4 regions of the Shewanella sp. W3-18-1 genome follow, and region 1 is predicted to be linked to each of the others. Evidence: predicted binding sites of a transcription regulator. Region 1 holds the regulator's gene; each other region holds the start of a gene.

Region 1 (4,190 bases):
TTTTAAAGCCAAAGGACTCAAAGTAGATGACTAATTCTTTATCAACGCTACCAAGAAGAATTTGTCTGACTTGATCGCTTAAATCATAGATATTTAAATTTGAAGTATCTATGTAGTGATCTACCAGTTTGGACATAGGTTCGAGCAGTTTTCCTTCAAGTTTAATGGCTTCTTGTAGGGATACTCGACTTTTAGATAACGGGTGCAGGCGGCGTGTTTCACTGTAGCGTTTAAGTAACACTTTATCGCTTGAATTGAGGAAGAAGCTGGTAATCTCCGTCCCTGCTGGCAGGTTAGAAAGTTGCTGAACCAGCACTTTATCTTGCTCTGGCATATTACGAACATCGACACTAATGGCGACAAGATCGTTACTGCCTTTGAGTTGCTCAAGCAAACTGCCTATTAGTGGCAAGGGAAGATTATCGACACAATAATAGCCGAGATCTTCAAGTACCCTAAGTGCGACAGATTTGCCTGAGCCAGAGCGGCCTGACACTATGACCAGTTTCATCCAGTGATTACCTGATAGAGTTCCGTTTCATCATGCGTCTTACGCAGTTGTTTTAATATTTGTTTATCACTTAGCTTTTCTGCCATGCACGACAGCGTGCTTAGGTGCTGTTGGCATTGATCCGCCGGCACAAGCAGTGCAAACAAAATATCAACAGGTTGCTTATCGATAGCGTCGAAAGCTATCGGTTCCTCACATTTTACGAGTATTGCAATGGGTTGTGTAATATCGGTTAATCGACCATGTGGAATGGCGATACCGTTACCTATACCTGTGCTCCCCATCTTTTCGCGCGCCACAAGGCTTTCGAAGATCTCTTGAGATGAGAGGGTGGGGTACTGGGCAGCGGCTAAGTCACTGATGAGTTCCAGTACCTTTTTTTTACTGCCCGGAGTGGCGCAGGTAGTGCACTCCGGCCTCAGTATGGTACAAAGTTCCATTATTAGTGTTTTGTTAACTTCTCTTTGTGTTTAATAACCTGACGATCAAGTTTATCGATCAGGACGTCTATGGCAGCATACATGTCAGTATGCTCTGAAGTTGCAAAAACTTCACCACCGGTGAGGTTGATTCGCGCTTCGGCAATCTGTTGCATTTTCTCAACATTGAGCACAACGTGCACATTATGGATCTGTTCGAAATGGCGTTCAAGTTTTGAAAATTTTTCCTCTACATATGCCCGTAACGATTCAGTAATCTCGATATGGTGTCCAATGAGCTTTATTTGCATAGAAACGTCCTCCGATATCCATAGTAGGCTATAAACTTTTACGCTGATTGGAAGGGGGAATAAGCATTGCTTCTCGATACTTCGCAATGGTTCTGCGCGCAACATTTATTCCCTGTTCTGCCAGAAGTTGTGCCATCTTGCTGTCGCTTAATGGTTTTTTCTGGTTTTCCGCGGCAACCAGTTTTTTAATAAAGGCTCTGATTGCTGTGGATGAGCACTCACCGCCATCGTCAGTCCCGACATGGCTTGAGAAGAAGTATTTTAGTTCAAAAAGTCCCTTAGGGGTATGCATGTATTTTTGAGTTGTGACCCGTGAGATGGTCGACTCATGCATTTCAACCGCTTCGGCTATATCGTTAAGTACCATAGGTTTCATGGCTTCTTCACCGTACTCAAAGAAGCCTTGTTGGTATTGAACGATACAATTGGCCACTTTGAGTAAGGTGTCGTTACGACTTTCTAAGCTCTTGATAAACCATTTGGCTTCCTGCAGATGGCCACGAATAAATTGGCTATCTGCTTGGCTTTTTGTGCTGCGAGCCATGGCGGCATATTGCTGGTTTACATTGATTTTGGGCATGCAATCTGGGTTGAGTTCTACCACCCAACGGCCATTTTTCTTCGATACCGACACATCTGGGATCACATATTCTTCATCTATCGGTGTGATCAACAAACCTGGGCGAGGGTTCAGCGTTTGTATCAGTGCGATACCATCCCGAAGTTCATCTTCCTTCAGTTTGGTTTTACGCATTAACAGCCTAAAATCGCGAGCAGCGATCAGATCTAAATGATCTTTGATCAACATGCGGGCATTTTCGAGATGTGGTGTGTCCGGCGAAAAATGGGATAGCTGGATCAGTAAACATTCGCTGAGATCTCTTGCTGCAACACCAACAGGATCAAAGTGTTGGATACGCTTAAGTACAGCTTCGACTTCGTCCAACTCAATCTCAGGGTTTCCCATCGCTTCGAGAATATCTTCAGTGCTTTGGGTGAGATAGCCCTGATCATCAATAGCATCAATAATGGCCGTGGCAATGGCAAGATCGGTTTCAGAGAAGGGGGTGAGGTTTTTTTGCCATTCTAAATGTTCATGTAGGCCCTCGCTGGTTTCCCCCTGAAAGGGCATGTCATCTTCTCTACTGCCACCCGAACCTGAGTTGGGTGAGGCGGTAAACACTTCATCCCAAGTGGTATCCATGGGAAGTTCATCTGGCATCGATTCTTTGGTCAAGGATTCTGCGGTATCAACAGTGGAGCTATCTTGTTCGGGTGGCAGTGGGCTTGATTCGCTGAAATCTGTGTCTGATAAATTCTGGTTGCGTTCTGTAGGTGCGTCAAATTGCTCATCTTCCAGCTCAAGAAGAGGATTAGAGTCTAAGGCTTGCTGGATCTCTTGTTGTAATTCCAATGACGAGAGCTGCAACAGACGAATCGCCTGTTGTAATTGTGGCGTCATGGTTAACTGTTGGCCCAGTTTGAGCTGGAGTGACGCTTTCATGTTACCGCTGATCCCTACGTTATTATTTTTGAATGAGGCCGTTTGTTATCAGTGAGTGGAGTCTAGTCGCAATAATTTTATGCTATGGACTCCGCTGGAGTAACTATAGCCTGAATTGTTCACCTAAGTACACAGCCCTAACTTGCTGATTGTCTAAGATCTCTGCAGGAGTTCCCTCGGCAATCAGGTTTCCGTGACTCACAATATAGGCATGTTCACATACGTCTAATGTTTCTCGGACATTGTGGTCTGTGATAAGTACGCCTAAGCCACGACTCTTAAGTTGTTCGATAATTTTTTTGATATCGATAACGGAAATCGGATCAACGCCCGCAAAAGGCTCATCGAGCAGAATAAACTTGGGATTGGCCGCGAGGGCGCGGGCAATTTCAACTCGGCGACGTTCACCGCCCGATAAGGACATCCCTTGGCTATCGCGAATATGGGTAATATGGAACTCTTCGAGTAGGTGCTCCAGTTCTTCTTCGCGTTCTTCGTCTTTTAGCTCTTTACGGGTTTGTAATACCGCCATGATATTGTCGTGAACGGTCAGCTTACGGAAGATACTGGCTTCTTGTGGTAAGTAACCAATTCCTTTGCGGGCGCGAAGATGCATAGGATCTGCTGTTAAATCATCATTGTCGATAAAAATATGGCCTTTATCGCTTTTTACTAACCCAACCACCATGTAAAAGGTCGTGGTTTTACCTGCACCATTTGGGCCTAGCAAACCAACAACTTGGCCAGTTTTGACTGTCAGACTGACGTCTTTAACCACTTGGCGGTTTTTGTAGCTCTTGGCGAGGTTTTGTGCTCTTAGGGTAATTTGGGTCATTGAGAGTCCTGCTCTTTCACAGGTTTATCTGCGGGTGTTTGGGGTTTGAGATCATCCTGATAGCTTTCGGGTTGAATAATGGTTATCACGCGGTCATCACCATTCCCTGTGCTTTCTGCGATCAGTTTTTGTTGAATGATGTTGTAACGAATGAGGTTACCTGTCACTTGACTACCCGCTTGATCGAGGGAGGCCGAACCTGTGAGTGTTAATGTTCTTGTTGCCATTTCATAGCGAATTTCTTTAGCACTAGCAGATGCAGGGCGACCGTCATCTAAGATTTGGGTGTAAGTCGCGGGGTTGCCTGTTGCCACTAAGATTTTACTGGTTTCACCATCGGCAGAAAATGCGCGCAGCTCTTGTGCATTGATTTTAATCGAACCTTGGGTGACTTCTACTGGGCCAAAGAAGATGATTTGGTTGTTTTTAATATCCGCCGTTTGGCTCACAGCCTTGATTTTCACTTCTTGCTGCAGATCTGCGACTTTTGCATAAGTGCTCATGCTCATTATCAGCATTAAGCTGGCAAGTAATATCTTATTTTGCTTCATAGGTTCCTACTACCTGACTGGTCAATTGGACTTCCTGCGCGTTCAGGTCCGCATAAAGG
Region 2 (4,190 bases), 770 kb from region 1:
CCATTTGGCCTGTGCTGCAATCTATGCAATCCATTTAACTTGGCCATGAGAGAATTCTACGCTAATACGTATTTTTTTGTTCTACTCAAAGAACACTCACAAACCAAAATTTCAGCCATAAATCTATGCAAACAACCTAACCAAATGAATTAAAAAAGATTAGCTGACATGTGATTACAAAACAATCAACAAAGAAAACATTTTATCCTACAACCTTTGTAAGCGATCTCTCACAAGAGCATGAGCTTCTCACTTTACGTCCCCGTCATCCTTCCTAAACCAAAATCAGAAAAACGAGTGAAGCGTTCATTCATCTTGTTGCCCCGCATAAAATAATAATTGTCCTGAGATACTGCCAATAGTCAGTTCACCTAAGGAGACAAAATCGTGCTGAGTGAACAAATGGGTATGGCTTTCCTGTGCTGCAAACACGCCAATACCATCGAGTTCACGCTGCTCATCGCACCAGCTAACAACGGCTTGTACAAGTTGATGCCCTAAACCTTTATGTTGTTCGCTTGGCGTTAAGGCAATAAATTGTAGGATCCCACAACGATTACTTGGCAAGAGTTCAACAATACTCGATTCTTTTTTCATAATAGATTGAGTAGATTGCCAACCCGTTCCGAGCAACATTTTTAAACGCCAGTGCCAATATCGTGCCTCTCCTAATGGGACTTCTTGAGTAACAACACAAACCACACCCACTAACCGCTCTTGATCAAACAGACCAATCAGTGCCTGTTTTTGCTGCCACAACGAGTTGAGTTCTTCACGAATTGCTGCTCGTAATTTTTGTTCGTAGGCAGCTTTATCTGAGGAAAACAAAGATTCAACAAAGAAAGGATCATCGTGGTAAGCGTTATAGAGGATGGAAGCGGCAACCCGTAAATCTTCAGCAGTCAAATACACTGCACGGTACTCGTCCAAGGTATGGTTGTCCATAAGTAGAATTCCTTGATTTAGATCACACTCTTAATAGGTATAAATCAATGTATCAAGGAAACTAAAAAGTGCAAATTTTAATCAAAGATTGCATTTTTCCATCAGACGCATACCCTAGAAGCTAACGCATATATTGAATAGGGAAAGTCAATGGATACCACTCCAGTAGATTTAAGCCATTTGTTTGAACAACTCGGTCTAGATAATCAACCCGAAGCTATTACTCAGTTTATTGCTAACCATAAGATTGACCATCAAATACATTTAAGCGAAGCGTCCTTTTGGACCGAAGCCCAAAAGAACTTTATTACTGAGGCCTTAGAAGCTGATGCGAAATGGACTCAACTAGTTGAACAGTTAGATACTCAACTTAGAAAAGCCTAATTATCTTTAATGCTTTAGTGGGGAATAGTTTCTAAATTTTACTGTATGCCGTTTCACCCCACCCTACTAAAGCATTATTACTGATGACAATGGGAGTGCATTCATCCTTAGTTGTTTTACCATCACTGTGAGTGTGCTGGGTGCGATAAAACAACACGATGACTTCTTTATTAACATCGCCATTTTGGATATAGGCTTCGCTAAAATCGGCATTTCCCATAATGATCATCACTTGATCCTTAGTCATACCTAAACTTAATTGGGTTAAATTATTACGATTTTTATGCTGTACTTTTTCCCAAGATTCGCGATTTTTCCAATGGGATTCTCCCTCTCCAACATTGACCACGCAGCCACTAAGACCTAAGCTTGCAACCCCTAAAAAAGTGAGACCCATTATTGTGCGATTTAATTTAGTGTTCATCATATGACATCCTGTGTAATTGTTATTGAGATGCAATTAAAAGCAAAACAGGTGCCAAGATTTAACACATTGTTTTATAAATCAAAATATAACAATCATCTGCATATTGGTTTATTATCACGCAATAAATTAAGGAATTTCACTCATTATGAGCAACATTGACCAAGTATTAGCTGTTGCACGTGCTCTCGAAGCTAGCGGCAAAGTACCAAGTTTAGCGTTAATCAAAACCCGTTTAGGTAATAGTCTGCCGTTACCGATATTAATCCAAGGTTTACAACAATTTAAAGCTATGCCGAAAGCTGAACGTGAGCGCTTAGCTGAATTAATAATCACAAATCCGATTGCAGCAACAGCTGATACAAATGAAGCCTTAACCCTAATGGCTCTTTCTGCTCGCCTCATTGCCCAACAACAGCATTTTGAGCATTATATCCAGCAACAAAATACAGAAATCGTTCAATTAAAGAATGAACTGCTTGTGCTTAAAGAGCGGATCAGTCTATTAGAATCCCAAGGAAAAATGGCTTAATGTTTGTTACTGAACTGCGTTTTGAATGCTTTGCCGACACGACCATCTCTGCCGCAGAAAAGGCCATCAATCAACTCCTTGAAGCCTATAGAGCTAACGGCCAAATATTAGGGCGAGAATTTGCTGTCGCCTTTAATGACGGCGAGTTTAGGGTGCGTTTGCTGCTACCAGAGAAATCCAGTTTAGCCTATAAATACCATAGTCCTTGGGTCAAGAAAGCCTTAGCAGAATTAACCGAGGCCAAACTCCTCGCGCCTCGGGAAAAATTTATCGGTCAGGACATTAATTCTGAGGTCAGTAATACTGAAACTCCCAGCTGGCAATTGTTGTACACGAGTTATGTACATATGTGCTCGCCCCTGCGCAGCGGCGATAATCTTCTCCCCATTCCCTTATACCGACTCCCCGCAACCTTCAATGGCGATCATAAACGTATTATCCGTTGGCAGAGCGAATGGCAAGCCTGTGACGAGCTGCAAATGGCGGCGGCCACTAAGGCTGAATTTGCCGCGTTAGAGGAGTTATCGAGTCCAGACAGTGATTTATTTCGTAGAGGTTGGGATTTACGTGGTCGTATCGAATATCTGACTAAGATCCCGACCTATTACTATTTATATCGAGTTGGGGGCCAAGATCTCGCCTCAGAAATGGCACGGCCTTGCCCACGTTGTGGCAATCAACATTGGAAACTCGATGAACCTTTATTGGATATATTTCACTTTCGCTGCGAGCCTTGCAGAATAGTGTCAAATCTATCTTGGGATCATCAATAATATCTGCTTATCCCGTTGCAAAACTCAGCCTAAGACAAGCCACACAGAAGTTAAGCGTTAGCACTTAGGTTGAGAGGAAAGCATTTCGCTCACGAGTGTTAACCTTTGCCGAAGAGGTTTTGCCACATACGTTTAATGTTAGCGAAAATACCTGGATGATCTAACGCGGGCATAGGTAATTCTTCATGCTTAACGGGTGGTGCTATCCGTGGTGATAATGCTTCGATAAACGCAGTCAAACTCGTGGATAATTGTTCAGATTGCTCTTCTCCTGGAATTTCAATCCATACGCTGCCATCACTGTTATTAATGGTAAGCATTTTATCGCCCTCATCTAACAAACCGATAAACCACGTTGGCGGCTGTTTCAGTTTTTTCTTCATCATCAGATGACCAATTACGTTTTGCTGTAGACATTTAAAATCATCATCGTTCCACACTTGCAGTAACTCACCTGTTCCCCATTTTGAGTCAAATAGTAATGGGGCTGAAAAATACTGACCGTAAAATAGATGGATATCAGGCCATAAAGGCAGATCTAGCGCATGTTCCACATTGGTAAAACTACCGACTTCATCACGCTTAACAGGCTGCCAAGCGATGGGTTTGTCAGAATCAGCAAAAAATTCACCTTGAATGCATACAGAAGGCTCACCTTGCGGGTAATATCGCGGTAATTCGCCTAAAGTAGTTAGGTAAGCTTGATGATAGTTTTGCAAAAATTTATCTAGCGCAGGCAGACAAGACACTTAAGCACAATCCAATTTCAGGTATAATGTGCGCCTATTTTGACATGGAAACAGTATTGATGACAAAGAATCACGCCCCTTATAGTGATGCCAAAGCGCTTACTGGCCTAACATTAGGTAAAGCCACTGACTACCAAGCCGAGTATGATGCTTCGTTGTTACAAGGGGTTCCTCGATCACTCAACCGTAACGCGATCAATCTTACGGAAGCCTTGCCTTTCCACGGTGCCGATATCTGGACGGGTTATGAGCTGTCTTGGCTGAATACCAAAGGTAAACCTATGGTTGCCATAGCCGAGATCCATTTAAGCTATCAAAGCCTAAACCTAATTGAGTCAAAATCTTTTAAATTATATTTAAATAGTTTTAATCAGACTAAATTT
Region 3 (4,190 bases), 1.1 Mb from region 1:
GATATGAAGACCTGCCGCGCAGTGAGTTCCTGCAATTACCCAAAGAGGAGCAAGACCGGCTCAATAAGCTACGTCAGCAGCGGGTGCGTGAGGCGCCCACGCTTTATGAGTGGGATATTAAGGTAGCGACTGTCTATGGTCTATTTTGGTTAACCTTCCTGATCCCATGTGGTTGCTTAGCACTTATAGGGTGCTATTTGCTATCTGGCGATACTAGCTTGGGTATAGGGTTAATTATCATGGCTTCAATTATGTGCTTATCTGCTCGTTACCTCTGGTTTGCAGACAAACAGTACCATTATCGGCTCACCTCCGAGGGTTTAGTTACCACCTATCATGACGCGATTCCGGATGCAGCTTACGCGGTAGTGCGGGGGCTGGCTTGGTTTGGGGTGGTGGTTTGTATTGTCGGGGTGGCCTTTTTAGGCCCAGCAGCGCTGATTGGTGCAGGCGGAATGGCTCTGGGGGCATTTTTCTTTACTGGTTTTAAAAATGTAGAGACAACTTATGAGAGCCCTATAAAAAATGGGCATCGTCATTTGATTAAGGTAACGCGGAATCGTCCATTTATTGCCTGCCAATCGGATGTACGAACAATGGGCTTACGTGCAAGTATTCGTCTTCATTGCCCATTGGATAAGATGCACATTATCTTGTCATTGCTGATGACGCAGTTACCTGATTCTGAAATCCGTGTATTTAAAAATGAGCGCGTGTTAGATGGCGTACCATTTGCGTCATTTGAGTCAGGCGAACCTGCCCAACTGTCAGATTTCGCCCCTGACAATCCCCAGCCTAGTTGAATAAAGCGTGGACACTTAACAACAATGGCGCGGTAGTTAACTTTCGACTATATAGGTGGTTTTTATGCCGCACCCTCGTTTAATTTAGATCAGTCTTTAACCATCTATCTCTATTATTGCTGTTGCCTCGGTGCCTGGCGCGCCTTCTCTGAATGATAAATGAGTGGTTGGCGATGATGCCTATTTAGAGAACAACGCGATGATTGAATCAGAATCAAAGTTGTATATACCTTCAAAATACAAAAAGCCCCGATAGCGTTGCTATCGAGGCTTTTATATTTTCTGTATCAATTACATAAAGCGAGCTGGTTGTATAGCGCTAGCCATTACAGACTGTAGTACATTTCAAACTCTAATGGGTGAGTTGTACGTGCTACACGCTCAGCTTCAGCAGTTTTCAGTGCAATGTAAGATTGGATAAAATCTTCGCTGAATACGCCGCCACGGGTTAAGAACTCATGGTCTGCTTGCAGGTTTTCAAGGGCGTTTTCTAATGAAGTGGCCACTTGTGGGATTTCAGCCGCTTCTTCGGCTGGCAGATCGTACAAGTCTTTGTCCATCGCTTCGCCTGGGTGGATCTTGTTTTGGATACCGTCAAGACCTGCCATCAGCAGTGCAGCAAAACCTAAGTATGGGTTTGCATGTGGATCTGGGAAACGCGCTTCGATACGACGGCCTTTAGGGCTTGGTACCACTGGAATACGGATTGATGCAGAGCGGTTACGGGCAGAGTAAGCCAACATAACAGGTGCTTCAAAATGTGGTACTAAACGCTTGTAAGAGTTAGTGCTTGGGTTAGTGAAAGCGTTCAGCGCGCGAGCGTGCTTGATGATACCGCCAATGTAGTACAGAGCGGTTTCACTCAGACCAGCGTATTTGTCACCTGCGAACAGGTTAACGCCATCTTTAGATAAAGATTGGTGAACGTGCATGCCACTACCGTTGTCGCCAACGATTGGTTTAGGCATGAAAGTCGCAGTCTTGCCGTAGGCGTGTGCCATGTTGTGAACTACGTACTTCAGAATTTGGATTTCGTCCGCTTTCTTAGTCAGTGTGTTGAAGCGAGTGGCGATTTCGTTTTGACCCGCAGTCGCCACTTCGTGGTGATGCGCTTCAACCACTTGGCCCATTTCTTCAAGCACTAAACACATAGCGCTACGTAAGTCCTGTGATGAGTCAACAGGTGCAACTGGGAAATAACCGCCTTTAACGAATGGACGGTGACCTGTGTTGCCACCTTCGTAGCTTGTACCTGAGTTCCAAGCCGCTTCTTTAGCGTCGATCTTAACGAAACAACCTGACATGTCAGTACCGAAACGGACATCGTCAAAGAGGAAGAATTCTGGTTCTGGGCCAATCAATACAGTGTCAGCGATACCGGTAGAGCGTAGGTATTCTTCCGCTTTTTTAGCGATAGAGCGTGGATCACGGTCGTAACCTGTCATTGTGCCTGGCTCTAGAATGTCACAGCGGATCAAGGCTGTGGTTTCTTCGGTGAAGGGATCCAGTACAAAAGTGGTTGGATCTGGCATCAGTACCATGTCTGATTCGTTAATGCCTTTCCAGCCTGCAATTGAAGAGCCGTCAAACATTTTACCGTCTTCGAAGAAGTCAGCATCTACTTGATGAGTAGGAATAGATACATGCTGCTCTTTACCTTTGGTGTCGGTAAAACGTAAATCAACAAACTTAACTTCTAATTCTTCAAGTTGCTTTAAAACTGATTCAACTGACATTCTCAAGCCTCCGGTAGGGTAAAGGGATGACCCTTCTTATAATCTTTTAACTCAAGTGTATATTACTGAGCCAAACTTACGAGCTATATAGCGATATCCATGCCAACAATGTAACGTGTTGATAATTAATGGCTATAAAAAACATTGCACTAAATTGATTTTTCAAATGCACTATAATGGTGCGTTTGTGTGTGGCATTTTGGTGCATAAATCTATTTTGGTGCGCAGTGGCAATACGCCCTAATGCTAACGGCACTGTCGTTTTTTTGCATGTTACTGACACGGATTAGAATCTAAGTGACTCATTTAATAATACGACTCAACACAACAAGATTTACTTTCATGACAGTGTGCATGATAGGTCTTACACATAACATACAGAGAACAGGGCGCTAATTCTAATCCTATTGTGAGATTATTTTTTGGCCATATTAATGTCATAAAATAATGTGAAAGTAACAGGCTAAGGTTCTAATCATAGCCGTGTGCAAAATTATAATAGGTGTTTAAGATCATGTTATTAGCACTAGCTTCGTTCTCTAGAGCGAAATAAGTTTATGGCTTATGAGCCAGTAGCGTTTAGATGAAATGTTGTGGAAGGCGAGTTGTAAAGATGCGGTGTATTTAACCGGTGTACTCATCTGTTGTCTATACCCTGTCATTGCGGATTTAGCATTCCAAAATCTTTGGGAATAGTGTGTGACAGTATCTGGATATTACGATGGAAATGCCTACTCTTGTGAGCGCGCCATAAGATGAAGAATAGTGAATTCAGCTGTTTAACTTATGAGTATTTGCCAAAAACGGCCATTTATTTGCGCTTTTACGGTGCGACTAGACTATTCGGCTTAGTGTGTTGCCAAACGAGAAGCCCTTTGCCAAGGTGTATTGTTTTATAAGTGTTCAAAAATAATCCTGTGCGCCAAGGCCGCTCTGGAGTAGAATGGCACGCTTTTTTATGGCGACTCAACGTAGATTGCTGTAACGAATATTGTAATATCCCCTATTTTTGTTTGATGGTAAGAGGTTTATCCGTGCTAGAGAATTTACGTAACATCGCCATTATTGCACACGTTGACCATGGCAAAACGACCCTGGTAGACAAGTTGCTGTCGCAATCAGGAACCCTTGCAACCCGGGGAGAAGCTACTGAGCGGGTGATGGACTCCAACGATCTTGAGAAGGAACGTGGAATCACGATTCTGGCAAAGAATACTGCCATCAAGTGGAACGATTATCGTATCAACATCGTTGATACCCCAGGCCACGCCGACTTCGGTGGTGAGGTTGAGCGTGTTCTGTCTATGGTTGACTCAGTATTATTGCTGGTTGATGCCGTTGATGGTCCAATGCCACAGACTCGCTTCGTAACCAAAAAAGCGTTCGCCCAAGGCCTAAAGCCAATCGTTGTTATCAACAAAATTGATCGTCCAGGTGCTCGCCCTGATTGGGTTATCGACCAAGTGTTCGACCTGTTCGACAACTTAGGTGCGACCGACGAACAATTAGATTTCCCAATCGTTTACGCTTCAGCGTTAAACGGTTTTGCAACTTTAGATCCAGATGTCGTCAGTGAAGATATGACGCCACTGTTCCAAACTATCGTTGAAAAAGTCTCTTTCCCTGATGCTGACGCCGATGGCGCGTTCCA
Region 4 (4,190 bases), 2.3 Mb from region 1:
GCACCTATACTTTTATCAAGTGAGAAGCTGATAACCAAAATCAACAGAAATATCCATGTCAGAAGATTGACTCAGTTTCAACTATGTTTATCGATAGTAAGACGTAAGCAATTTATATGCCTATACTCATACGAGTCTTAGGGTCGTACATAAACAGAACAACAAGGCAGAGTTATGTCGAGTATTCTTGATTCAGTCAACAAACGAACTCAGCTCGTTGGCCAAAACCGTTTAGAGCTTTTGCTATTTAAGTTAAATGGTCGTCAGCGATTCGGGATAAACGTGTTTAAGGTGAAAGAGGTACTGCAGTGTCCGCCTCTGACGACTTTGCCTAAACTTAACGCCAATGTGAAGGGGGTTGCACATATTCGAGGTACAACAATTTCAGTTATTGACCTCAGTGCGGCGACTGGTGGTCGTCCCTTAACGAGTACTGAAAATTGCTTCATTATTATTTCTGAATATAACCGAAGTGTGCAGGGCTTTTTAGTCAGTTCTGTTGAGCGGATTATTAACATGAACTGGGAGGCTATAATGCCTCCTCCTCAAGGTGCCGGTCGTTATTCTTATCTTACAGCGGTGACTGAAATTGAGGGGGAATTGGTTGAGATTTTAGATGTAGAAAAAATCTTAGATGAAATCTCACCGGTAAAAACGGCGATTAGTGAAGAACTCAATGAGCAACTAACCATCGACCGTACGCAGCATTACCATATTATGGTTATCGATGATTCCGCTGTCGCACGTAAGCAAATCATTCGCTCCTTAGAGTCTTTAAATTTGCAGATAGATACGGCGAAAGATGGTCGTGAGGCCCTCGATAAGTTAAAGGCTATTGCCAGTGAAATGGATAATGTTGCAGATGAAATTCCATTAATTATCTCTGACATTGAAATGCCTGAAATGGATGGTTATACCTTAACGGCTGAAATCCGCGATGATCCAAAGCTTAAACATATTAAAGTTGTGTTGCATACATCACTCAGTGGGGTGTTTAACCAAGCTATGGTGCAAAAAGTAGGGGCTAATGATTTTATTGCAAAGTTTAACCCAGATGAATTAGCAGCAGCAGTGAACAAGCATTTAAGTTTATAAATGATAGCGTCGGGGGTTAGTGCCGAGTTGAGCTTTGCGCTATAATCAGCCCCTTATAACATTTTAGTTTTGCACTGTTTTTGGTGCTCGCTAGCGATAGGATCTAGGACGTGAATGTGCCAAATAAGTCACTTGCTGAAGCTGAGTATAATCAATTTAGGTTGTTCCTAGAGCAACATAGCGGCATCGTACTGGGTGAAAATAAGCAATATCTAGTACGTAGCCGTCTTGCCCCTTTGATGGGGAAATATAATCTGCCATCATTATCTGATGTGGTTAAGCACTCGATGAAACCGACAGAGCGAGCTCTGAGGGCTGAGGTTATCGATGCAATGACGACAAATGAAACTTTATGGTTTCGTGATCGTTATCCTTTCGAGCTGCTTAACAATGTCCTGCTACCTGAGTACAACCGTTTAGGTCGCCCATTGAAAATTTGGTCTGCAGCTTGCTCATCTGGGCAAGAGCCTTACTCATTGGCGATGACCATTTTGGAATATCAGCAGAAAAAACCGGGTGCCCTTGCTGGCGGTGCAACAATTCAAGCAACAGATTTATCTCCCTCAATGCTAGAGCGTTGTAAAAATGCTGAATATGACAGCTTAGCTTTAGCAAGGGGCTTATCGGATGAGCGTAAGCGTCAGTTTTTTGATGCATTACCTTCTGGCAATATGAAGCTGAAGGATAATGTTAAGCGACTCGTTAACTTTAGAGCCCATAACCTGCTTGAAAGTTATACTTTGCTAGGTAAATTTGACATTATTTTTTGCCGTAACGTGCTAATTTACTTTGCGCCAGAGGCAAAAGCCAAAATTTTGCGGCAATTTGCTGCCGCTCTTAATCCAAAAGGGATTTTGTTTTTAGGGGCTTCAGAATCGATTGCAGGCTTAACCGATGAGTTTGATATGGTGCGTTGTAATCCTGGGATTTATTATCAGAAAAAGACTTAACTAGCTTATTTAATTAAAAATTACCGACTTATGTCGGTAATTTTTTGCCGCTATTTTTACCTGCCACCACTGTTTACCACTATTATCTTCTTTTTGGCACATGAATTGCTTTATTCCTGCGAGTGACACGATGGAGGCAATTTTATGGCGATCAATTTCGATAATGCATTGGGTGTGCATCAATACACTTTAGGCATACGTGCTGAACGGGCTGAAGTGATTTCAAGTAATATCGCAAATGCCGATACGCCACATTATAAAGCCCGTGATGTCGATTTCTCTGCTGCGATGCAAGCCGCTCGTAGCCAACAGCAACAGCGTAATCATCTCGATATGGGAGATAATGAACGGCACTTTGGTTTAGCGGAATTAACGGGCCAATATGTTAAATTTCGTGTTCCAAATCAACCTGATACTGGTGATGGTAATACTGTTGATATTCAACAGGAACAATCTGCCTTTATGCAAAATGCCCTCGAATATCAAATGTCACTGGGGTTTTTGGATAGTAAGTTTAGTGGCATGAAAAAAGCACTAAGAGGTGATTAATCATGAGTTTATTTAGCATTTTTGATGTCGCTGGCTCTGGAATGTCAGCACAATCGGTAAGGCTTAACACTACGGCCAGTAATATTGCAAATGCTGACTCAGTTTCAAGCAGTATCGATAAAACTTACCGTTCTCGTCATCCTATTTTTGAAGCTGAAATGGCTAAAGCACAGAGCCAACAGCAAACCTCTCAAGGGGTAACGGTAAGGGGGATAGTAGAAAGTGATAAACCCTTACTCAAAGAGTATTCACCAGATCATCCTATGGCGGATGCCGATGGCTTTATTTATAAACCGAATGTAAATGTCATGGAAGAAATGGCAGATATGATTTCTGCCTCTCGCTCATATCAAATGAATGTTCAAGTCGCTGAAGCCGCAAAATCAATGCTGCAACAAACACTTGGGATGGGTAAATAACATGGGTTATTTAGGAGGTAAGCTGTGAGCCTCATTAATCAAGTTAATCAAGCGTCAACGCAAACGACTCAAACTAAGAGTCAATCAGGTGCTGTAACAACGAACTCGACAACGGGAAATCCTTTTTTGGATAGTCTTCGTTTACCAACAGAGTCAATCGTGCCTGAAGCGAAAAGTCAGCAGTTGACACAAGAAGATTTTTTCTCGTTATTAAGTCAACAATTATCCATGCAAGATCCATTTAAGCCTGTGGATAATGACCAGATGATTGCTCAAATGGCTTCTTTCTCTACGGTAGATGGCATCTCTAAGCTTAATAAAGAAATTGTTAATCTAAATAGCGTAATGACATCGAGCCAAGCATTACAAGCAACGGGGCTTGTCGGACGAAAAGTGCTACTTCCCACTGATACTGGATACGTTTCTAGTGAAAATCCTTCGATGAAAGGGGTGATTAGTACAACGGAAAAAATTCCAGTGATCAATGTGCGGGTTGAGGATGAAAAAGGACAAGTGATTACCACATTTAATGTTGATGGTAGTAAAGGCGGTAATATTGATGTCAATTGGGATGGATTAGATAAGAATGGCCAACCCGTTGCTGCAGGTAATTATTCGATTAAAGCCAGCGGATTAGTTGATGGTACTTCCCAACAGTTAGCCGTATCCACCTATGCACATGTCAGTAGCGTTTCTTTAGGTACTGCCAGTACAGGGGCTATTTTGAATTTAAGGGGTGGGATGGCCTTTAAGCTATCCGATGTGTTGGCTGTATCCGAAACTTAATATTATCAGTATATGAATTGGACGTTACCCGTCCACAATTGAATTGAGTCAAATGTAGAGGTGAATTATGTCGTTTAACATTGCATTGAGTGGCATATCTGCCGCGCAGAAAGATTTAAACACGACTGCGAACAACATTGCTAACGCAAATACTGTTGGTTTTAAAGAGTCACGTGCTGAATTTGCGGATGTTTACGCTAATTCGATTTTCTCTAACTCTAAAACGGCCGTTGGTGGCGGTGTAGCAACGAGTCAAGTGGCGCAGCAATTCCACCAAGGTAGTTTACAGTTAACGAATAACTCTCTGGATTTGGCGATTAAAGGTGGTGGTTTTTTTGTCACATCTTCAGAGCTTGGCACATTAGATTTTTCCTATACTCGGGCTGGTGCA

The links. The regulator sigma-54, encoded in region 1, starts transcription at its own class of promoters, with help from an activator protein. The targets are predictions, from matches to a motif close to GTTGGCACGNNNNTNGNNT.
Region 2: the regulator sigma-54 is predicted to act here: its motif matches at 1,794-1,812, upstream of SPUTW3181_RS14440 (DUF3192 domain-containing protein).
Region 3: the regulator sigma-54 is predicted to act here: its motif matches at 2,628-2,646, upstream of glnA (glutamate--ammonia ligase).
Region 4: the regulator sigma-54 is predicted to act here: its motif matches at 2,138-2,156, upstream of flgB (flagellar basal body rod protein FlgB).

The regions. Positions count from the first base shown of each region.
Region 1 covers NC_008750.1:3,934,813-3,939,002, reverse strand. The annotation lists gene rapZ (RNase adapter RapZ) at 1-511, opposite strand, end outside; gene ptsN (PTS IIA-like nitrogen regulatory protein PtsN) at 508-951, opposite strand; gene hpf (ribosome hibernation promoting factor) at 954-1,241, opposite strand; gene SPUTW3181_RS17950 (RNA polymerase factor sigma-54) at 1,270-2,745, opposite strand; gene lptB (LPS export ABC transporter ATP-binding protein) at 2,849-3,580, opposite strand; gene lptA (lipopolysaccharide transport periplasmic protein LptA) at 3,577-4,131, opposite strand; gene lptC (LPS export ABC transporter periplasmic protein LptC) at 4,118-4,190, opposite strand, start outside.
Region 2 covers NC_008750.1:3,162,056-3,166,245, forward strand. The annotation lists gene SPUTW3181_RS14430 (GNAT family N-acetyltransferase) at 307-945, opposite strand; gene SPUTW3181_RS14435 (DUF2789 domain-containing protein) at 1,096-1,329, shown strand; gene SPUTW3181_RS14440 (DUF3192 domain-containing protein) at 1,361-1,756, opposite strand; gene SPUTW3181_RS14445 (hypothetical protein) at 1,902-2,285, shown strand; gene SPUTW3181_RS14450 (Zn-ribbon-containing protein) at 2,285-3,058, shown strand; gene syd (SecY-interacting protein) at 3,157-3,807, opposite strand; gene queF (NADPH-dependent 7-cyano-7-deazaguanine reductase QueF) at 3,867-4,190, shown strand, end outside.
Region 3 covers NC_008750.1:287,753-291,942, forward strand. The annotation lists gene SPUTW3181_RS01390 (hypothetical protein) at 1-803, shown strand, start outside; gene glnA (glutamate--ammonia ligase) at 1,130-2,539, opposite strand; gene typA (translational GTPase TypA) at 3,574-4,190, shown strand, end outside.
Region 4 covers NC_008750.1:1,591,417-1,595,606, forward strand. The annotation lists gene SPUTW3181_RS07285 (chemotaxis protein CheV) at 175-1,095, shown strand; gene SPUTW3181_RS07290 (CheR family methyltransferase) at 1,206-2,045, shown strand; gene flgB (flagellar basal body rod protein FlgB) at 2,190-2,594, shown strand; gene flgC (flagellar basal body rod protein FlgC) at 2,597-3,013, shown strand; gene flgD (flagellar hook assembly protein FlgD) at 3,038-3,799, shown strand; gene flgE (flagellar hook protein FlgE) at 3,867-4,190, shown strand, end outside.